Regions from separate parts of the Enterococcus sp. AZ194 genome, predicted to be linked through region 3. Evidence: predicted binding sites of a transcription regulator. Region 3 holds the regulator's gene; each other region holds the start of a gene.

Region 1 (7,577 bases), 600 kb from region 3:
ATCGTTCCCAGACGTTCTTCAAGTAAAGACCAGAATTTGTCAACATCCCCATTTGCTTCAAGTGCAATTCGAGGTAAGTTTAATGTGACAACACCTAAGTTCATGCGGCCGACATTAATTTCTTCGCCTTGTTCGTCTTTCCATCCTTGAAGGAATGAACGACAACCCATTGGCACTTTGAAACTACCTGTTAATTCAACAATTTTTTCGTAGTTTAAAATATCTGGATACATACGTTTGGTTGCACATTCTAAAGCCAGCTCTTTAATTTCATAGTTAGGGTCATTTTTCTCCATATTTACGCCACGTTTTAACGTGAAGATTAGTTTAGGGAAAATCGCTGTTCGATGTTCACTACCTAAACCATTGATTCGGATTTGTAAAATTGCTCGTTGAATTTCTCGTTCAAACCAACTTGTTCCTAAGCCAAATCCAAGAGAGGTGAAAGGTGTTTGACCATTTGAAGTGAAGAGAGTATTAATCTCATACTCTAAGCTTTGCATAGCATCAAAGATATCTTTTCGAGTTTTTGATTTAGCATATTCTTCACGGCGTTCTGGCGTTTCAATCCATTCCTCAGCGTCTTTCAAATGTTTTTGATAGTTCAACTCAGCGAAAGGCGCAAGTAATTCGTCTGTTCGGTCAGCTGAACATCCGCCGTATTGGCTAGAAGCCACATTGGCAATGATTTGCGAGATTTGTGCAGTAGCGGTTTGGATTGATTTTGGCGACTCTACTTCTGCATTACCGATTTTGAAGCCTTTAGTTAACATACCTTTAAAATCAATTAGACAACAATTGGTCATAGGAGTATATGGATGGTAATCAAGATCGTGATAATGAATGTCTCCTTTTTGATGGGCGTTAGCTACATGAGGAGGAAGCATTTTTAAGCCGATTGATTTACCAACAATTCCAGCTGTTAAATCACGTTGTGTGTTAAAAACATCACTATCTTTATTGGCATTTTCGTTAACTACCGATTGATCCTTGTTAATTAGTTTGCCAATAGTGAAGTTGATATCTGTCGATTTACTTCTCTCAAAGTCACGACGAGTTCGGTAATTGATATATTCTTCAGCCAGTTGATATTCATTTTTTTCTAATAAAATATGTTCAACGACATTTTGGATTTCGTAAATTTTGATATTTTGGTTGAATCGTTCGACAATTTCTTGATCCACACGGTCCACAATATCTTGGATACGTTCATGTGCAAGAGGAGTCAATTCATTGGTTAGCTTTTGTTCTGCCTTTAGTAGCGCATCATAAATTTTTTGATCATCGAAATCGACTAGACGGCCATCGCGCTTGATAATTTTCATACTTGATAAACGAGTTTGTTCTGCTTTATCTTGTGCACTCGTTTCTTTAATTTCCATCATTTGTATTCACTCCTAATTTTTTGTTCATTAACATCATAAAACAATTTACGGGAAGTATCAACTAGATATAGTGTTTTTTTAGATAAAAAATTAATCGTGCACACTATATGTAGTGTGCACAAGAATTGAAAATTTATGAAAACTCATGGTTATTGGTTTTGTGATAGCTTTCATAAGATGTGTAAATTTTCAACCTTTTTTTAGCAAAAAAATTATTTTTTTGAATACCATTTGCCAGAAATAAATGAAAGGCTTTCATCAGGAGGTCGTCTGTACAAACCAATTTTTGTTTAAAAGAGGAAGCTGCCTTTTTCAGTCGAAGAAAACGAGCAGGTGGTTTTATAGTATACTATTTATATGAATAGAAGAAAGTGGGCGTTTTAATGGGGTGCTTAGGAAATATAATTTGGTTTATCTTTGGCGGATTTGTCGGTGGACTGACGTGGTTTGCAGCAGGGGTGCTTTGGTGTATCACGATTGTCGGGATTCCGATTGGCCTGCAATGTTTTAAATTAGCAGACTTGAGCTTTTGGCCGTTTGGAAAAGAGGTTGTTTATAGTGCCAGTACCGTCTCATTTCTTGTCAATTTTCTTTGGCTAATTTTCAGTGGTTTTTGGTTAGCTGTAGCTCATTGTATTAGTGGCGTGCTTTTATGCATCACCGTGATTGGGATTCCGTTTGGCTTACAATCATTCAAACTAGCGAAATTGGCGCTCATGCCGTTTGGTGCGCAAGTCGTTCTTTCTACTAGATACTAAAGCTTAGCTCCTGAAATAAGTGAGCGTTTAGCCAGTTTCAGTTGCACGAGTTGACGAATATTTTTTTCAATGTGTTCCTTTTTTGCAAGTCACGTTAACTGTTAGGATGCGCTGAAATGTGCTACCATGATAAAAAAACAATCAAAAAGAATGAGCGGAACAAACAGGCAAATTTTTTTGTCTACTATCTACTGATCATGAGGAGGGGTCCCTATAAAAACGATGATTGATGTCAAACATTTGAGCAAGACCTATGGAAATAAAGGCAATCACGCCAAAGTCTTGGATAATCTTTCTTTTAGGGTTGAAGAGGGCGAATTTGTAGGAGTTATGGGGCCTAGTGGCGCAGGGAAAACCACTCTGTTGAACATTCTTGCAACGATTAGCCTACCAACTATCGGTAGTGTTCAAATTGATGGACGCGATATTACACGGATGAAAGAGGATCAATTAAATTCGTTTAGAAGAAAAGAGTTAGGCTTTATTTTCCAAGAATTTAATTTATTAGACACCCTAACCAATAGAGACAATATTGTGTTGCCGCTAGCCGTGAATCGGATTCCCACAGAGGAAATTAATCAGCGAATTCAAAAGGTCTGCGAAATTTTGAACGTGACGGCTGTTTTAGATAAATATCCAGATGAAATTTCTGTCGGTCAGCGTCAACGTATTGCGGCTGCCCGAGCGCTTGTAACTAGGCCAAGTGTTATCTTTGCCGATGAGCCCACGGGATCGTTGGATTCAAAAGCAGCAACAGAATTGCTCCACTATCTATCGGAGATTAATCTACAAGAAGATACGACGATTGTTATGGTGACTCACGATCCTTATACAGCGAGCTTTTGCAATCGTATCTTATTTATTAAAGATGGGGCAATTTTTTCAGAGGTTGTTCGTAAAGGGAGCCGCCAAGACTTCTTCAATAAAGTCATCGATATGCAAGCAGCAATTGGTGGAGGTGGCAAGCTGAATGGTTTATAAATTAGCCGCGCGCAGTTTTTTCCGACAACTACAAGTCTATTTTGGCTATTTTGTAAGTATGGCTATCGCGGTGATGATTTATTATTCATTCAGTGCGATGACTTATGACCAGCCGTTGTTGCGCCGGGCCAGTCAAGATGTGCGGATTGAAAGCTTCTTACGAATGGGTAGTGTTATGGTGATTCTCGTCATTTTGTTTTTTATGGTGAGTGCCAACCGTTTTTTTGTTAATAAACGCTACAAAGAGGTTGGTCTGTATCGACTTTTTGGGATGAGTAAATTACGAATATCTGCACTCTTTTTTTGTGAAACGATGGTTTTGGGCAGTATCTCCTTAATTGTGGGTGTCTTTTTTGGGGTGGTATTCTCTAAGTTGTTTTCGATGATTTTAGTGAAGGCAATGGACTTATCAGTCGGCAGCGACTTTTTTATTTCTTGGCCCTCCATCTCAAATACGATTGTGGTCTTTTTCTTTATCTTACTACTGGTTTCAATTAGAAGTACCTTAATGATTTTTCAATATCAGCTAAATGGATTTTTTAAACGAAAAAGCCGGTCATTAACAAAAAAAGTTCGAGTGACCGGCTGGACGTTTCTATTTGGCTTTTTGGGTGTGGTGATGATGGGCGCCGGATATGGCCTATCAACATACATCCGTCATGTCTTACCGAAAATGATTCTCTTAACAGATAGCTACGGTTGGATTCTTGGGATGCCGTTTCTGATTTTTCTGTTATGTGTGATAGGGACGTATCTGTTTTTTGGTCAAACGATGAAAGTCATCTATTATTTGGCCGGTTCTTGGAGAAATCGCGCGTACAAAGATTTGCATGTGCTCTCTTTAGGGAATGCAAAGGTTCATTTGGCCAAAAACTGGCGGATGATGGCGTGGGTAGCAATTATTTTAGGTATCTCGTTGGCCTCAATTGGGGGGACGGCCTTTTTTGTTTCAGTGGCAATGAAGACTATCCAAATTGATAACCCTGCTTCCTTTCAAGTTCGCTCAGAGGATGTCGGCAGGGTTAAACAGGTTCTTGCTGAGAACCAATCCCCAATTTTAGCTGAAGTGTCGTTGACCTATAAGGCTGTTGCTGCAGAAGTGACGACCTCGCTAGGAGATGAGAGCGACACGTATGTCACGGTTTCTAACTTGATTTCAGAAGAAGAGTATCAATCATTTAAACAAATCAATCCCAAGTTGCCAGAGGTTTCTTTGGTCGATGAAAAGCATGTGGTGATTTTGGATAGTTTGAAGACGATCCTTAATGGATTTGAACAATACGGGTCGGACATCCTCTTTTCGGGAAATATTGCGGCTGTTTACCAGAAGAGTCAGCCGGATTATTTAGGCGACTCGTTACTTCGATATATGGGGGGCGCAGGCATGACTTGTGTTGTTTCAGATGAAGTCTTTAATCAAGCAGAAGGCCTTGTCTACCAAGTGGATTCAATCAATATTTCAGCAAAAGATGAGGAGCGATTGGGCAAAGAATTGGATGGTCAATTGACACAAACCTGGGGCAACGAAATTGTCTCTAGCTATCGTGCCAGTCAATCAGGCTTAGTTGGCTCAATTAAACCTGTAACCAAAAACGGTCAGGAAGAAGAGTTGAGTTACTTACGCTTAAATCTGAGTAACCGGCATCCAAATATCCGTGCAGCAAGACGGCAGATGGGGATTTTGGTTTATGTAGCTGTGTTTATCGGTATGATTTGTATGATTGCGACCGGAAGTATCTTGATGCTTCGCCAATTTTCAGAAGCGAGTTCAGAGCGTGAAAATTATCGTTTATTAAAGAAGATGGGGATTCCAAGAAAACAATTAAACCATTTTATCTATCAAGAAAATGCGCGCGTTTTTTTTACACCGATGATTATCGGGTTTTTGCATGCCTATTTTGCTATCCGATTTTTCAGCGAGCTGGTGTCTGAAGCTAGTTATTGGTTAGCCTATCTTTTCTGTGGATTACTCGTGATTGTCTATAGTTTCTTTTATGTCTTAACTATTTTACTTTATGGCAAGATTGTTGAAAAATAAATAGGCCAATTATTCGATAAGGATTGTCACTAGGAGTCATGTCAGAACTCCTTAAAAGCGTGTAGGGGAATCTGTGAACTTTAATTTATAGGCGAGCGACTCTGGAGTCATCGGAGTACAATGGAGCTGACGAGCCGAAATAGAACCACATGATTCAAATAAAAGAACCCGATAACACTTATCATTCTTTGAGGAGCATGATATACTTTTTAAGAGAAGAAAGGAGTTTTTTCGATGAATAAAAAAGAGGAAAATTTACTAATTGAGTTAACAAGCGCTAGAGGCGTTCCTGGAAATGAAGAAGAGGTTCGCGAAGTCTTTAAAAAATATGCACAACCATACGCAGAAGATATCTTTTTCGATGGTCTAGGTAGTGTAATTGCTAAACATTCTGGGACAGGAGGCGGACCTAAAATCTTTATTTCAGGTCACATGGATGAAGTTGGGTTTATGGTTACCAAAATTACGGACAAAGGCTTTATCGAATTTCAAACGCTTGGCGGTTGGTGGGGACAAGTGATGTTGGCCCAACAAGTAGAGATTAAAACGCAAGAGGGTAAAATTATCCATGGGGTGATTGGATCGAAACCACCACACGTTTTGACACCGGCTGTTCGTAATAAACCATACGACATCAAGGATATGTTTATCGATATTGGTGCCTCAAGTGCAGATGAAGCAAAAGGTTGGGGCCTTCGCCCAGGCGATATGGTGACGCCTTATATCGAATATAAACGTCTGAATGATAGCAAATTCTTGTTAGCAAAAGCGTGGGATAATCGAATTGGAACAGCTGTTTCTTTACGTGTGTTAGAAAACTTATCAAAAGAAGAACATCCAAATGTCTTGTTTGCTGGAAGCGATGTGCAAGAAGAAGTTGGTTTACGCGGTGCAAGAACGAGTACCCATTTAGTTAATCCAGATGTTGCCTTGGCTTTGGATACAGGAACAGCAGGGGATACTCCTGGAATGACAGCAAAAGAAGCAGATTCCGTTTTAGGAGAAGGACCGCAAATTCTTATTTTTGACGCATCAATGATCCCTCATAAAAAATTATTGAACTTTGTGATTCGTGTGGCTGAAGAATTAGAGATTCCGTTCCAATACACCGTGATTACAGGCGGTGGAACAGACGCGGGGCAAATGCATTTAACGCGTGATGGGGTTCCTTCAGTAGCCATTACCGTACCGGTTCGTTATCTGCACTCTCATACGTCAGTTATTCATGAAGACGATTATTTTAATACAGTCAAATTAGTCACAGAAGTGGTTCGCCGATTGGATAGAGAAACAGTCGAAGAACTTAGAAGTTACTAGAAAGAACATAAGGAGAAAAAATGAAAGTTAGTATTTCAGAATATAAAAGAAGAGCGAAAGAAGCTCTAGCAGGTCAATGGGGCGTAAACGCGGGCGTTTTCTTTATGATTGGTTTGACAACAGTCATTGTGACATCAATTGTTACCAGCCTTTCAAATTATCCACCAGAGTCGCCACAAAATGAGATCTTCAATTGGATGATTTCAATTTTCATATTATTTGCTTTTACTTATGGCAGTTATTATGTAGGTTTGTTTGTTATCCGTGGTGGACGTGCCAATATTGGTCAAATTTTTAGTGTCTTTCAAAGTAAATATTATTTTCCATTATTATTAATCAATTTGCTTGAAACAGTTGTCCAATTAATTATTGGTTTCATTTTATTGATTCCAGTCTTTTTAATCGCAGGGGCGTCAATCTATGCTGCAATTACTATTTCTACTCAATCAGCTTATACACAAATTAAAGCATTTGATTCTATGATGAATGGTGTGAGTATCGGTTTGGTTGTTGTTGCAGTACTATTTTTTATCGTGGTCGCTATTGTAACTTATTTAATCTCAGCTGTATTCCGGTTCACTGTTCTAGCAAAAATGGACTTTCCACACCTTACAATCATTGAAGCCCTTCGTTATGCATGGTTGTTATTAAAAGATCGCATGGGACAATATTTATTGCTACAACTGTCATTTATCGGCTGGTATATTCTAGGGACAATCTGCTTAGTTGTTGGTGTTTTTTGGGTGATGGCTTATCAAAACGTCTGCACTTCAGCTTTTTATGATGAGGCACGTCAGCAAAAAGGCAACCCACAAGAATTATCAATTGGCAGATAGGTCGATAAAACAAGAACAAAAGTAAGCCCGAAGTAAACTTTATTAGTGAGTAATTGAAGGGCAACACAAATAGCCTGGTTTCTCCAATTTTTTTGGCAGAAATCAAGCTATTTTTTACTTTTTCGTTTCTTTGCGAGACAATCTTTTACAAGTAGTCTGCATAGAATCCGACCAAGGCAAAAATTCATAAAGAATTTCTGGATTCTCAAGGAACGGTTTATTCAGTAGCTGTCGGAAAAGCTACGTCAGGTAATCTTTGGAG
Region 2 (7,577 bases), 1.3 Mb from region 3:
TCAGCAAGCCGAGGTTTTGAGTTTCCATAAGACAATCAATTCCTACCATCCTTCTTTGGTCTCATGAAAAGTACTGGAAAGCCAATTACCGATAGCTTTCTTACACCTCGATATTATATAATCCCCTTGCAGTTAAAAAACAAGCCCCAACTCATCGTATTTTTTCTGATGAGTTGAGGCTATTCTTTAGTCTAATCCGATTAAGTAATCGTCATCTTTCATTGCTTCAACGGTTCCTAACAGATAGCCGTTCCCTACTTGCGAGAAGAAGTCATGGTTACTTGTACCTGTTGAAATTCCGTTCATTACGATTGGATTAACATCATTGGCTGTATCAGGGAATAGTGGATCCATTCCCAAATTCATTAGCGCTTTATTGGCGTTATAACGTAAGAAGGTTTTTACCTCTTCAGTCCAGCCTAACTCATCGTAGAGCTCTTCAGTGTAACGTTCTTCATTTTCATAAAGTTCATAAAGAAGACCATACATCCAGTCCTTCAATTTTTCTTGTTCATCGTCGGGTAATTCATTAAAGCCTAATTGGAATTTATAGCCAATATAGGTACCATGAACAGATTCGTCACGGATAATCAGTTTAATGATTTCTGCCACATTAGGTAATTTATTATTTCCTAAGTAATAAAGAGGCGTATAGAATCCAGAATAAAATAGAAAAGTTTCTAAGAAGACACTCGCGACTTTTTTTTCTAACGGCGTGCCGTTTTTATAGATCTCGTTGATAAACTCTGCTTTTTTTTGCAGGTAAGGGTTAGTGTTGGTCCATTCAAAAATTTCTTCGATTTCTGACTTAGTGTTTAAGGTACTAAAGATCGAAGAATAACTTTTAGCATGGACAGATTCCATAAATTGAATGTTATTTAAGACAGCTTCCTCATGTGGTGTACGGACATCATTTCTAAGCTGTTCCATCCCACTTTCTGACTGAACAGTATCAAGTAAAGTTAAGCCACCAAAAACGTGCCCAACAGTGGTTTTTTCTAAATCTGATAGTGTCCGCCAATCATCTAAGTCATTGGATAGGGGAATTCGTGTATCTAGCCAGAATTGTTCCGTTAGTTTTTCCCAGGTTGATTTATCGATAATATCTTCAATCTCATTCCAGTTTATAGCCTCATAATACGTGTTTGACATGAGTTATCCTCCTCGTTTTTTTCAATAGAAACCAGCCGCTCAATGAACGACTGGTAAAAGTCTAGGTAATCCTAAGTTTATCTAGTCAGTCACAAAGGTTAGATGACACAACTTTCGCATTGGTTGCTACCAATTTCTTCTGCATCGTCTGTAAATGTACGAACATAATAAATTGATTTAACCCCTTTATGGAAGGCATAGTGGCGTAAAATATTCAGGTCACGGGTTGTTTGTTTGGTTGTATCTTTCCATTCATACAGACCTTCAGGAAGTTCTGAGCGCATAAACAAGGTTAAACTCATTCCTTGATCGACATGTTTTTGTGCTGTTGCATAAACGTCGATTACTTTACGCATATCCATATCATAGGCTGAGGTATAATAAGGAATCGTGTCATTAGCTAAATAAGGAGCTGGATAGTAAATTTTACCAATTTTCTTCTCTTGACGCTCTTCAATCATACGAGTAATTGGGTGAATACTTGCACTCGTGTCATTGATATACGAAATAGAGCCATTTGGTGCAACTGCCAGACGATTTTGATGATAAAGACCGTCTTTTTTGATTGCTTCACGGAGTTCTTTCCAATCTTCGGCTGAAGGAATAAAGATATCGTTGAAGATTTCTTTGACTTTTTCGAATTTTGGTTGGTAGTCTCCTGTGACATATTTATCAAAATAGGTACCACTTGCATAGTCTGATTTTTCAAAATTATGGAAGACTTCGCCATATTCCTTGGCAATGGCATGACTTTCAACTAGCGTCCAATAATTTAATAACATGAAATAAATATTCGTAAAATCAAGTGATTCCTCAGAGCCGTATTCCATATGATTTTTAGCAAAATAAGTATGCAGTCCCATAGCTCCTAAACCAATTGTGTGGTTTAGTTTATTGCCGTTTTGAATAGAAGGAACAACATCAATATCAGAAGCATCTGTGACAAATGTCAAAGCACGAGTCATCGCGCGAACAGATTTACCAAAGTTTGGGCTATCCATTAGGTTTACAATATTAGTTGACCCTAAGTTACAACTAATATCTGTCCCCATAACATCATATTCTTGTTTGCCGTTAATTACAGAAGGCTCCTGTACTTGTAAAATTTCAGAACAAAGATTACTCATAATAATTTTTCCATAAACCGGATTTGAACGGTTTGCAGTATCGATATTTACGATATATGGGTAGCCTGATTCTTGTTGTAATTTTGAGATTTCATTTTCAAGATCACGCGCGCGAATCTTTTGTTTACGAATATTTGGATTTGCGACCATATTGTCATATTCTTTAGTGATGTCCACATATGAGAAAGGAACACCGTACTCTTTTTCAACACTATAAGGGCTAAACAAATACATATCGTCATTATTTCTAGCTAATTCATAGAACTTATCTGGCACAATCGTCCCTAGAGAAAGTGTTTTAACTCGAATCTTTTCATCCGCGTTTTCTTTTTTTGCAGAAAGAAATTGAATGATATCTGGATGAAAGACGTTTAAGTAAACAACACCGGCTCCTTGACGTTGGCCCAATTGATTGGAGTAGCTAAAGCTATCTTCGAATAATTTCATCACGGGAACCACGCCGCTTGCTGCCCCTTCATATCCCTTGATTGGCGCACCAGCCTCACGAAGATTCGAAAGAGTAATCCCAACGCCGCCACCAATTCTAGAAAGTTGTAATGCTGAATTGATTGAACGGCCAATTGAGTTCATATCGTCGGTTACTTGGATTAAGAAACAAGAAACCAATTCACCACGGCGTTTACGTCCAGCGTTTAAGAAAGAAGGAGTCGCTGGCTGGTAGCGTTGATGAATCATTTCATCAGCAAGAGATAAAGCAAGCTCTTCGTCTCCATTGGCAAAATAAAGCGCATTAAAGGCAACACGATCTTCGTAGGTTTCTAGATAAGCCGTTCCATCGTTTGTTTTTAATGCGTACTGAGAGTAAAACTTGTAAGCTGCCATAAATGATTTAAACTGAAAGTTCTGTTCGTCCAAAAATTGATAAAGCTTTTCAATAAAGGTCATTGAGTAAAGCTTGATAAATCCTTCTTCGATATAATCATTTTTTACTAGATAATCAATCTTCTCTTTAATAGAAGAAAATGTCATCGTGTTAGGTGTTGCATTCTCCTTGAAAAATGCAGCTAACGCTTCTTGATCCTTGTTTAACGGGATTTGTCCATTAACCGGACGATTAATCTCATTGTTTAGCTTAAAGTAGCTAACGTCTTTTAAATTTTTAAGACTCAAGTTCATTCACAACCTTTTTTATAATGTCGACATCTTCAGAGGTGCCGCTAAACTCAAGTGCATGGAGCAGAGGCACTTGATAATTCTCTGCCAATTGTTTTGCTGCGTAAACAAATAACTCGGCAAAATTTCGATTGCCGCTACCGATAATTCCTCTTAATAGAAGAGAGTTATCTTGATGGTCTAAAAAATCATAGACGACATCCATAATTTCCTGATCATAAGTTGGCACAGCAAGTACAAATGGTTCTTTTATCTCAAAAAAAGGATTTGCAGGCTCAATTTCATAAGCAGGCAAATCCAACTTTTTAACAAACCTTCTAGTCTGACCCGTCATGGAGAAGAAAACAATCTTCATATTAGCTAGCTAATTGTTTTAGTTGGTCAGGGCGGAAGCCGATAACAGTTGTTGAATTAGAAGTAGTTACTGGAACAGTTTGAAAACCTTGTTCTTTTAACCAATCAACAGCTTCTGGTTGATTATCAATATTAACTTCTTCAAATGCTATATTATTCTCGCTTAAGTAGCGTTTCACCATTTTGCATTGCATACAATTATTTTTTGAAAAGATTTTTACGTTCATTATAAGTTCCTCCCGAATGGATAATTTCTATACTCATTAGTATAAATCTATCTAGGAAAAAGTCAATCTAAAAACACTATATATTGTGTTGAAAAAAAAGAGAGACACCAAGTTTAGTGTTTTGAAAAAATATGAAAGCAAGAATTGCAAGGGTGAAAACAGTTTTCTAAAGTAAAAAAACTTTAAAAAATTTTTTCGAAAAAGACGAAATTTTGAGGCGATTGAAATGAATTTATTTTAGACTAATTCGCTAGTTTTTTCACAATCTCATTGACTTTTATGGAGGAAGGGAGTAATCTTATTGAGAACGATTATCAATTTCAATGAGTTTTCTTGGAATTAAAAATATGAAAATAATTCACAAGGGGAAGTTACTATGTTATCTCTTAATCAAGCACAACATAATCGAGTGTATCAGATAAAAGCAGTCAATGCTGAGGAGTCAGTCAAAAAGCATTTAAGTAACTTGGGTGTCATACCAGGGGGAAAGGTTGTATTGATTAATACATCTGGTGAGAATGGCATTGTTTTATTACACAATAGTAGAATTGCGATTAACCAGACTGTTTTAGAATCTATTTTGATAGATGAACCCTCAGAGAATCCAGCAAATTGGCTTTCATTAGACCAACTCGTTGTGGGAGATTCGGGGCAAGTGGTTACGATTCATGGGACAGGAGCTGTTAGACGTCGTTTAATGGATATGGGTCTAACTAGAGGCACGTCAGTTTATATAAGAAAGTTAGCTCCTTTAGGTGATCCAATTGAGATTCATGTTCGTGGGTATGAACTAACGTTGAGAAAAAGTGAAGCTGAGTTAGTGCTAATTGAAAAGGAGGAGAAATAATGAGTGACTACCAGATTGCTTTAGCAGGGAATCCTAATAGTGGGAAGACTAGCACGTTTAACCACTTGACTGGGGCTAACCAATATGTTGGAAACTGGCCTGGAGTAACAGTAGAAAGAAAAGAAGGGCTCCTAAAATCAGATCGAACTGTCCGAATTCAGGATTTACCCGGGATTTATTCACTCTCTCCATACACACCAGAAGAGGTCGTTGCTAGAGATTATTTATTGCAGGGACAGCCTAGCGTCATTTTAAACATTGTTGATGCAACAAATCTTGAAAGAAATCTTTATTTAACAACCCAGTTAATGGAAATGGGTATTCCAGTTGTGATTGCTTTAAATATGATGGATATTGTTGCAAAACAAGGTAAAAAGATTAATTTAGAGAAGCTTGCGTATGGTATGGGGGCCCCTGTTGTTGGGATGAGTGCTCTAAAAAAACGTGGACTTCAAGAAGCTGTCAAGGAGACACTTCATGTAGCTAAACAATTTCCGGCTAAGGTAGATTTTCCAACCTATGATGTTCGATTAGAAACGGCCTTGAATGAGATTGTTGACGTTCTTGGTCAGACGGTTTTGGAAAAACAAAGTCGTTGGTATGCGGTGAAACTATTTGAACGTGACGCACGTGCCCAAGAGGAACTCGATCTTAGTGTGATTCAAAAGAAAGAAATTGAAGAAATTATTACGATTACAGAAAAAATCTTCCAGGAGGATAGTGAAACCATCATAATTAATGAACGGTATGAATTCATCAGTCGAGTCATTAGCCTCTGTGCGATTGAAAAAGATGAGATTCGGTTGTCATTTAGTGATAAAATTGATCAAATCGTGACAAATCGTTGGTTGGCCCTTCCAATTTTTGCTGGAGTCATGTGGCTGATTTATTACCTGTCTATTCAAACCTTGGGAACGATGGGAACGGATTGGGTTAACGATCAGGTCTTTGGAGAATGGATTCCAACTATAGTGGGCGATGCTTTAGCAAACTGGCAGGTAGCAGATTGGATGCAAGGACTTATTTTAGATGGAATTATTGCTGGTGTAGGGGCTGTTTTAGGCTTTTTACCACAATTAATTGTTTTGTTTTTATGTTTATCCTTTTTAGAAGACTGTGGTTATATGTCTCGGATTGCTTTTGTTATGGACCGTTTATTTCGGAAATTTGGCTTATCAGGTAAGTCGTTTATTCCTATGCTGATTGCTACTGGCTGTGGCGTTCCAGGTGTGATGGCGAGTCGGACAATCGAAAATGAGAAGGATCGTCGAATGACCATTATCGTGACTACGTTTATGCCGTGTTCGGCTAAGTTGCCGATTATCGCTTTGATTGCAGGGGCTTTTTTCCCTAACAGTAGTTGGGTCGCGCCTTCTGCTTATTTTGTCGGAATTGGTGCAATCGTTCTTTCGGGGATTGCCTTGAAAAAAACGCAGCTCTTTGCTGGAGACCCTGCACCATTTATCATGGAATTACCGGCTTATCATCTTCCGCAAGTAAAAAGTATTTTACGACAAACGTATGATAGAAGTAAGTCGTTTGTTAAAAAAGCAAGTACGATTATTTTTGTTTCTAGTATCGTTATCTGGTTCACGTTTTCCTATAATTTTGCGTTCCAACCGGTCGACTCTGACCAAAGTATTTTAGCGAGTCTGGGGCATGTGATTGCACCATTATTCGCGCCTTTAGGCTGGGGGAATTGGCAGGGGGCAGTTGCCACGATTACCGGTCTAATCGCCAAGGAAAATGTCATTAATACGTTTGGGATTTTGTTTGGCCATGCAGGAGAGATTTCTGAAAATGGACAGGAAGTCTGGTCAGTTTTACAAGGAAGCTACACAACAGTTGCGGCTTACTCATTCCTCGTCTTTAATCTGTTATGTGCGCCTTGTTTTGCAGCTATTGGTGCGATTCGTCGTGAAATGGCCAATGCTAAATGGACGTGGCTTGCAGTTGGCTATCAATGTGGCTTAGCCTATGCGGTCAGTTTTGTGATTTATCAATTCGGGCATGTCTTTTTTGAAAATGGATCAATTGGATTTAGTTTTATAAGTGCCGTTCTTGTATTGGCAGGAATGATGATTCAGTTACTGAAGAAAAACAAACAGAAAACCAACACAACAGTCACGCTAACAACAGTTGAAGGAGGGGCGAAATGATTGCGACAATTATTCTTTCGATTTTAATTTTTGGTGGTGCGGGTTATGTCGTGTATTCTCGTATCAAAACGGGAAAAACCTGTGATGACTGTGCGACAAGCTGTCCAGTCAAAACACAACAAAATAGTAAATAAGAGTGAGAGTGGAACGGACAGGATGACTACCCAGTCAAAAGACGGGCTAGTGTCCAGTGTCTTACACCACTCTTTTTTATTTTGCTTATTCTATCCGTTCATAGTACTATTAGCGTAAAGATATAATGTGAGGGAAATTTGATGCGAGAAAAAAAGAAGGTTGTTGTACCTAGATACCAACAAATCGCTGTCGAGTTGGCGGAAAGAATTATTGAAAATAGATACCAAGTGGGCGAAAAAATTCATGCTCGCTCAACATTAGCTAGCGCCTACAACGTCTCCCCCGAAACGGCTCGAAAAGCAATCAATGTTTTGGTTGATTTGGGAATTATGGAGGTTCGTCATGGCAGTGGGGCGTATGTTGCTTCTAAGGAGAATGCCAAAACCTTTTTGGAACAATATAAGGATGTTCAATCGATTCAAGAAGTAAAGGTTGAAATCAT
Region 3 (7,577 bases):
AAACTCCCCAACTGTAGCCAATCGTTTTGATAATTCTTGTTGATTCATAGCGCCACTCCTTCGCCTATTATTATATCATTCTTACTACAAAATAAAAGTTCTGCCACTTCAATGTATGTGTCAAGTATTTTGCGGTAACCATTATTTTAGAGTGATAGGTACGGCTCTATTTATATTATTTCACTTTCCTACCGCGCTTCGCTTGGTTGAATTGTGTCAAGTAAATCATTTTTGCTAAAAATAATTTACTTGACACAATTGCCATTTGGTAGGGCATTATGAATTTTTTTAACTACATAATCCGCGAATCAGTTTTCCCATGCCCGTTGATGTTTTTTCTTTTCCTGTTACATGTCCGTATTGAATGCCTACATGCTCTTCAAAACGATTCCAACGCTTACTAGTCGTATTTCTTAATGCTTGTTGGCAGCGTTTCTTCAACGCGTCTTCCGGTTCTGCTGGTGCATAATCTGTCATCAAGCATTGTTCAATTTCTTTGTTTTTTATACTTGATATCACTCGCACCATGGCTTCAGCTCCACTCTTTGTCCAATAGCGTCCTTGTCGTTTCATTCGATAGCTGTACACTCTATGATTGCTTTCACAGGTGCCTATGCATTTTTGAATCCCAGCTAAATTTCGTTGTTCAAAAGGTTGTAGCCACTTCCAGTTTCTAGTTAAGTAGTTTTCTAATAGACGCAGAGATTCTCGGTTTTTTTCTGTGTCTTGCTCGTCCACTAACAGGCTCGCCGCCGTATCTAACGCTACAACGACCTTGTCCCAACTATAAGCTTGCCAAATAGCCTCCATTAGATACGGCTGTAAATCTTTGAAGTTAGAGAGTCTTTCTTTAATTTTTCGATTAACATGGTACGCGTCTAAAAAGAATTCATGCCGTCTACAATTTCCCGCTAGCTCTTCAAATACATTTTTTTCAAAGCCTGAACCACCATCACTATTACTGATGACAATGGTTTTTTCAAGGCGATACGTGTTTGCTAGGTACTCTTGTGTTTCTTTTAGTGCTTGCTTACGGCTAAGGCTTACAAACTCATGATAATTTTTCAACTGTCTTCGATTTTTCCCGACTGGTCTTGAACCTTCACATACTTGAAATCGATAAATTTCTAATTGGTTTTTTTTCTGACCTTTAATTTGAATACCGTCTCCTTCAATGTAAATCGCTGAAGGTCTTCTCTTTTTATCTTTTCTTTCATCATAGCGTTCTTCCGCCGTTTGTTGGCTTTTAATTTCTTCACCCACCTGTAAGACCAACCGGTTTATTTTTCGATGACTCATGGTGAAGGAAGTCAAGAGTTCTATGGCTTTCTCACTATTCCGATACGTCATTTTGCTGGCAAGCTCCGCAACATTTCGTTTGAGTAAATGACTGTACCTATCATGGCTTTTCAATCCTAAAAAGACATCTAACGCATAAACTGAAGACTCGCCTTCCTTGATGTATCGCCTTCTACGGAATTGAATTTCGCCGAATACTGTCAATAATTTCCGATCGTTCTTTTTTTCTATTTGATACCCTTGTTTTTTGTATTCTCCAATTAAATCATCATCTATTTGTTCAAAGGCCATTGTGATGATTTCTCGGATCAAATTGGCAAGATAAATGACTAATGCTTTTTCTTTTGCAATAAAATGCGATTCACTCTTTAAAATTTCTGCAATTTCGTTTACAATAGTTTCCATGAAGACCATCCTCTTATTGTTATTGGCCGCTAAACCTAACAATTAGAATAATGGTCTTCTTTCTTTTTTTCAAATCTTACCGCAATATATTTTACACTTAGCACTTCAATTGAGGATAGAATCGAAACGGCAAAACGAAAAAAGTGAATAAAAATCAGAAATTACTTTCTAATGTTTATTCACTTTGTTTTTCTTCAAAGGTTGGAACAAACCTTCCTCTATCCCCAGCGTTTGTTCGGATACTCAGAATATAAAAGATACCTAGCTGAGTTATCCTTCACTCTCAAAATACTCGTTAGTTTGAAGTGACAGTCTCAATCGAATTACCAGGGATTTGTGGTGGTAACGACATTGTCATGATGGGTGTTTTATTCAGAACAAAAGTGACTTCTGTTCCTTTTTTTAAGGAAGCCAAAGAGGTCTTTTCACCTAACTGATCCGTTGCCACATTTAAAATGACCCCACCATTTGAGAAAGAGCCAATGATGTTTTCGGGATCGACCTTTGCCGTCACCTCATTTAGAATAAGGCGAAGTTGGTTCTTGTCTTTTTCATTTTCTTTTGCGTCTTCACTTAAGGTAGCCGTGAATTCTGAACGAGTTTGACTTTTATCTTCTGTCGAGCTCATTTCTTTTTCACTACTTTCTTTCGTTGAGCTACTGATTGACTGACTAGTCTCGGTACTTGCTTGAGGCTTTTTTGTTTCGTTTGAACAACCGACCAATACTAGGCCTAAACTAATAGTTAGCAGTGCACATAAACTACTTTTTTTCATTAAGACTCACCTTTCATTCTTAAACAAGTGCGATTGATTTATCCGTTTCGACGATTTTTCCCTGACATCCAAACCTCTTTTGTTAAATAACGAATTCGTTCCATAATCCGCTTGGCTTTTAACGGTTCTTCGTCTCCGCGTTGCGTGACTGACAAATGGTCCTCTAGCTCTTCCATTGAAAAATTAGAAGAAAAGAAGGTTGGCAGCTGTTCTTGCATTCGATATTGTAAAATGACTCCAAAGACCTCATCTCGAATCCAACTACTCATTGCATCAGCACCAATATCATCAATCATTAAGACTTGCGATTTTTTCACTGCATCTAACTTTTCTGCTACTTGATCTTTTCCAATCGCTTGTTTCATCTCCACGGCAAATGTCGGAAAATGCACTAAAGTCGTACTAAACCCTTTAATAGCTAATTCTCCAGCGATGGCACCCAGCAGATAAGTTTTGCCAATACCGAAGCTTCCAACAAGATAGAGTCCTTTATGAAAGGCTTTCTTGTCAGCAGAATAACCTTCGACAAAATCTAGGGCCGCTGAAAGAGCTTCTCCTCGCCCACTGGTATTATCAAATGTATTAAATGAAGCATTTCGGATATCTTTTGGCATATCCATCGCATGAATTCGACTCTTAATTTCTTCTTGGCGACGTCTAGCAATTAAGGCTTCTGTGGGAACATAGGTGACGTCTACATAATGGAAATTCAGCATCAATTGTGGCTCGTAGCCTGGAGCAATCATGGTTGGATCATTTAGTTTATATTTTCTTTTTTCTTGGACAAATTCATAGAGTTTGGCATAGCTTTTTTCAATATCTTCTTCTGTCAGCTTATCTTTGTGCTCAGTTAAAAAGCTTTGAACATCTTCATCTGCTAAAACCTTATCCATCATTTTGGCGAACCGATCTTGATAATTACGTTGTTTGACTATTTTTGAAAGCTCTTTTCCTACGTCTTCCATCAGTCCTCACCTTCCTTCTTTGCGAGATAGTTTTGAAGTTTGCGGTTTATCTCAGCTTGTTTTTCTGGATCCGTTGCAGCTTCCACTTGAGGTTTATTCAACCACTCAGGTAGTTTTTCACGTCGAACGCGTTTTTGAGACGTGCGTCTAGGTGTTGTTTCACTTTTTTTCTTCGCGTCTTCTTTCAGCGTTTTTACGTGACGAATCGCGGCTTCTGATGATTGAATTTTGAGTTGGGACCAGTCATTAGCAATTCGACTGACAAAATTGCGTGTTAAACTAGAATCATTTTTTACGACTAAGACATAATTAATCAAAATATTAATGACACTGTTTTTTAAAGGAGACTCATTAATCAGTTCGCGAATCAGCCACGTTTCATCCTTTGAAACATAACCATTTTTCTGTGTTTTAATTGCCTCCAAATAAATCATTGGCGGAATCGATTCACTCTCTTGAACTAATTGCAATTCTTTTTCACTAAATCCTTCTTGACGTAAGGTATTCCATCGACGGGTCTGCGCATCGGAATCACCAGTTTCTGCCTTTTCGGGTGCTTGCTTTTGACTATTTGGTAGGTTCGCCACCGTTAACAAACGTTGTAACTCTTTTTGATTAAATGCGCCAGAAAGCATATCAAATGAAGGCAAACTCATCTCCACCAATTCTAACTCATCCACGCCATACATGGCATGGTAGACGGTGAAAAGCTCTTTCGTTGATTTGTCCAAAGTCAGTTTACGCCCTAACTTTCTAATCAAAAGCTCTTCAACAAAAGACCAGTTCAGTTGTTCCACTTCATTCGCCAAAGTTTTTTTTGCCTCAGTCGACTGAAACCTTTGAGCGACCTTTTCTAACTCTAAACTTTTCTCAAGCAATTCTTGATTTTGCCAGCCATACACGTCCAAAAACTTTTTAGTAATTGATTGGTACTCACGTAAGTCGACATCAAGCGGTTTTGGTTCAAATCGTTTGACAAGTGTTTGAAATTTCTTTTCTCCAACTGTATTCAACAGGTGAAAAGAAAGAACGGTATCTTTGAAAAACTCCACAGGCTCCATGGGTGTAAGTAGTTTGTAGAGAAAGGTTGTCCCAAGCTCAGGATCTTCTTTTTTATAGGTTTCTAGCAGTCCAATTCCCTCAAGCTTGATTCGAGCTTCGAAAAATTGGGGAATCCCTGCATTAATCATCGTTAATAGTTCCGCATGAAGAGCTTCTTGACTATGGCCTGTAGCTGTCTCAATTTCACTAACCATGGTTAGATATAAAGTCAGTGCTTGAGCACCCATGATAGGCTGATACAGGTAAAGCAATGCTTCATCAGCAAGATTGGTGTTGGGTAAGGACTTGTATAGTTGAAAAATATTTTTAGGTTGGATTTCTTTCCAGGCACTATCCAAGAAAAGGCCTCCTTTTGACTACTCTTTATTTTTATTATCTGCCTTCGCTTTTTCTACGATATCTTGAAGTTCTTTCAAGAAGACAGACATATCTTTGAATTGTCGATACACACTAGCAAAACGAATGTAGGCAATCTCATCTAGATCAACCAGCTCTTCCATAACATACTCGCCAATTAGATTGGTTGAGACTTCATTTTCCCCCAAATTTTGCACACGGTTTTCGACATGATCGACAATTGCTTCCATCTGCTTAATGGCAATTGGCCGCTTTTCAGCTGAGCGGACCAAACCACGCAAAATTTTCTCGCGATTAAATTCTTCACGGTCGCCATTCTTTTTAATAACTAGTAAAGGAGCAGCCTCAATTCGTTCAAAAGTGGTAAAACGAAAACCACAGTTCTCACATTCTCGACGACGACGGATTGCTCGTCCATCATCTGTTTGTCGACTATCTACTACTCGAGAGTTATTATTCTGACATCTTGTACAGCGCATAACCTTCACCTCAAATTCATTATTAGTAAACTTATTCAATGTATGATACCTATCTAGCTTCTATCATACGCTTAATACTCGAATAACGTGTTTTTTTAGACACGAATAGTTGTTGTTGTATTCGTCAAATTTTTTCTATCGGTGACACGTGTATATTATAACATGAAATCCTGTTCTGTCGTAAAAAACTACGTAAAAAAGCGCCTGTAAGGACAATTCTTATTCAGTTTTTAGACATTTTATTCATTTATATACAACTGATTGCCAATTAGCTCATAAATGAGTAAGGAACCATTAAGTATTCGTTGAAAAACACCTTTACAAAGGAAATCAACTTCTTCCTTCTTAGTAAAGGTGTTAATGGTTATGCTATCTAAACTTTTCTTCGATTCCTGTATAGTGTTTCATTCGAATCTCTTCTCTTTGTTGTTTTGAGGAAATATGTGGGGTATCATCAACGGGTTCAAACGGTTCGTTTTTTTGAGGTTGCTTGATTTGTTCTTTAGTAAAGTCTTGCTTTTTTGCAGCAAACTCATCATAGCTATCCTCTAGCTCTCTCAAACGGTCTTTTTTCTTTTGAATTTGAATGGCGGCTTTTTCTATTTGCTCTTTTCCGTCTTCTTCTAACTGTTTGTCATTAAGTAAGTTGCCAATTTTTCCCTTTACAGAACCAATGACTTTCTCCGACTGATCTTTCATTGTGCTCATAAGAACTTCCTCCCTTACTTATTTTTAGAATAACAAAATAACAAGAGAAATAAAAATAATATGCAGCAAAAATTTATGGAAAGATTCTTGTTTCTGTCGTTGAATCTCTATATTAAGCATGGTACTCTAGACTAAGAGATTACTGAAGGAGTATTTACCCATGACACAACAATATCGTTCGCGAAAAGAGATATATCGGAAGAAACCGAAAAAGAAAAATTGGCTGTTTTTTTTACCAATTATTGTTCTTTTTATTGTCGGATCTGGTTACGTGATTAATAGTTTATTGAGCGACTTAAATCCTGAACACAAAGATGCGTATGCACATACACCACTCAAACTTTCTTCAGAAAGAAAGCAAGCTAAACGCTCTTTACTGAAAGAATTAGCTGATAAACAATGGCAAGAAAGTAAAAACTATTCAACAGATGAACAGACCTTTTTTGTTGATAATTTGAAACATGAGGATTCTTTAGGCTTACTATTTAGCCATTTCCCAAAAGATAATGCACCAGATATCGTTACCGGAAAACAAGTTTCTGAAAATTATTCCAAATCATTAACGCGTGTTTATTATAATTTTTCTAGCTACATTTGGAATGAAAAGAAAAAATCTTATGATCAAACCGAATCAAATTCTGGAGAAGCAAGCTTTATACGCTCGGATACAAAAAAGATGCCAACAACGACAGATTTTTTCCCAAGCAATGAAGAGTTAATGCGTTGCCACTTTCTGATTCAGCAAGAAATTTTAAATAGGAGTAAAGACGGGAATACCATTATTGATGAGGTCTTAAATTTGGCTCCTTTCAAAACCGGTGATTTGGTTGTTAATAAAGTCAATGATGTTGGAATTGAAGTGACGTTATCCCAACCAATTGGTGATGTTTCTATGGTGATGCTTCCTTGGGCTGAGTTTTCCCACTACCTGAATTCAAGCTTTGTTTCAAAACAATACTTTCCTGAGCATAAAAATAAACAAGTTGCTCTCACCTTTGATGACGGCCCACGCCCTGAGACGACTGAAAAGTTACTCAAAATTTTGAAAGAAGAAGATGTTCCTGCAACCTTCTTTGTTTTAGGAAGCCAAGCAGAAGCTTATCCCAATGTGTTGAAAGAAATTATTGAGGATGGGCATACTATCGGAAATCATTCCTATGACCATAAAAATCTTACACAATTAACACCGGACGCTATCAAAACGCAAATGCATAGTACAGATAAAACTGTTTATAAGGCAACAGGCCTTCTTCCCAAATATATTCGTCCGCCTTATGGTGCAATGAAGGAATCCATCGCTAAAACGTTAGATCAACCATTGATTCACTGGAATGTAGATACGGAAGATTGGAAAAAAGGCAGTTCTGAAAAGATCGTCAAAACAGTTAATGATCAACTAGAGGATGGTTCTGTTATCTTATTACATGATATTCATGAGAACAGTGTTGATGCAGTCCGACCAATTATTCAATCGTTAAAAAAACAAGGTTACGAATTTACAACTGTGGACACTATTTTTAAGGGACC

The links. The regulator NrdR, encoded in region 3, represses ribonucleotide reductase genes. The targets are predictions, from matches to a motif close to ACACNATATATNGTGT.
Region 1: nrdD (anaerobic ribonucleoside-triphosphate reductase) is a predicted target of NrdR. The motif match lies at 1,486-1,501, and genes of this name have one in related genera.
Region 2: nrdH (glutaredoxin-like protein NrdH) is a predicted target of NrdR. The motif match lies at 4,068-4,083, and genes of this name have one in related genera.

What each region holds. Positions count from the first base shown of each region.
Region 1 is NZ_JBIOQR010000001.1:1,018,411-1,025,987, forward strand. It holds gene nrdD (anaerobic ribonucleoside-triphosphate reductase) at 1-1,385, opposite strand, end outside; gene IGI37_RS04845 (YccF domain-containing protein) at 1,769-2,143, shown strand; gene IGI37_RS04850 (ABC transporter ATP-binding protein) at 2,357-3,124, shown strand; gene IGI37_RS04855 (FtsX-like permease family protein) at 3,114-5,162, shown strand; gene IGI37_RS04860 (M42 family metallopeptidase) at 5,397-6,479, shown strand; gene IGI37_RS04865 (DUF975 family protein) at 6,500-7,315, shown strand.
Region 2 is NZ_JBIOQR010000001.1:2,951,693-2,959,269, reverse strand. It holds gene nrdF (class 1b ribonucleoside-diphosphate reductase subunit beta) at 187-1,152, opposite strand; gene nrdE (class 1b ribonucleoside-diphosphate reductase subunit alpha) at 1,251-3,410, opposite strand; gene nrdI (class Ib ribonucleoside-diphosphate reductase assembly flavoprotein NrdI) at 3,400-3,768, opposite strand; gene nrdH (glutaredoxin-like protein NrdH) at 3,770-3,994, opposite strand; gene IGI37_RS13895 (FeoA family protein) at 4,371-4,841, shown strand; gene feoB (ferrous iron transport protein B) at 4,841-7,000, shown strand; gene IGI37_RS13885 (FeoB-associated Cys-rich membrane protein) at 7,000-7,134, shown strand; gene IGI37_RS13880 (GntR family transcriptional regulator) at 7,276-7,577, shown strand, end outside.
Region 3 is NZ_JBIOQR010000001.1:1,616,560-1,624,136, reverse strand. It holds gene IGI37_RS07575 (tRNA (adenine(22)-N(1))-methyltransferase) at 1-48, opposite strand, end outside; gene IGI37_RS07570 (ISLre2 family transposase) at 289-1,704, opposite strand; gene IGI37_RS07565 (hypothetical protein) at 2,000-2,479, opposite strand; gene dnaI (primosomal protein DnaI) at 2,518-3,444, opposite strand; gene IGI37_RS07555 (replication initiation and membrane attachment family protein) at 3,444-4,844, opposite strand; gene nrdR (transcriptional regulator NrdR) at 4,863-5,342, opposite strand; gene IGI37_RS07545 (CsbD family protein) at 5,712-6,050, opposite strand; gene IGI37_RS07540 (polysaccharide deacetylase family protein) at 6,211-7,577, shown strand, end outside.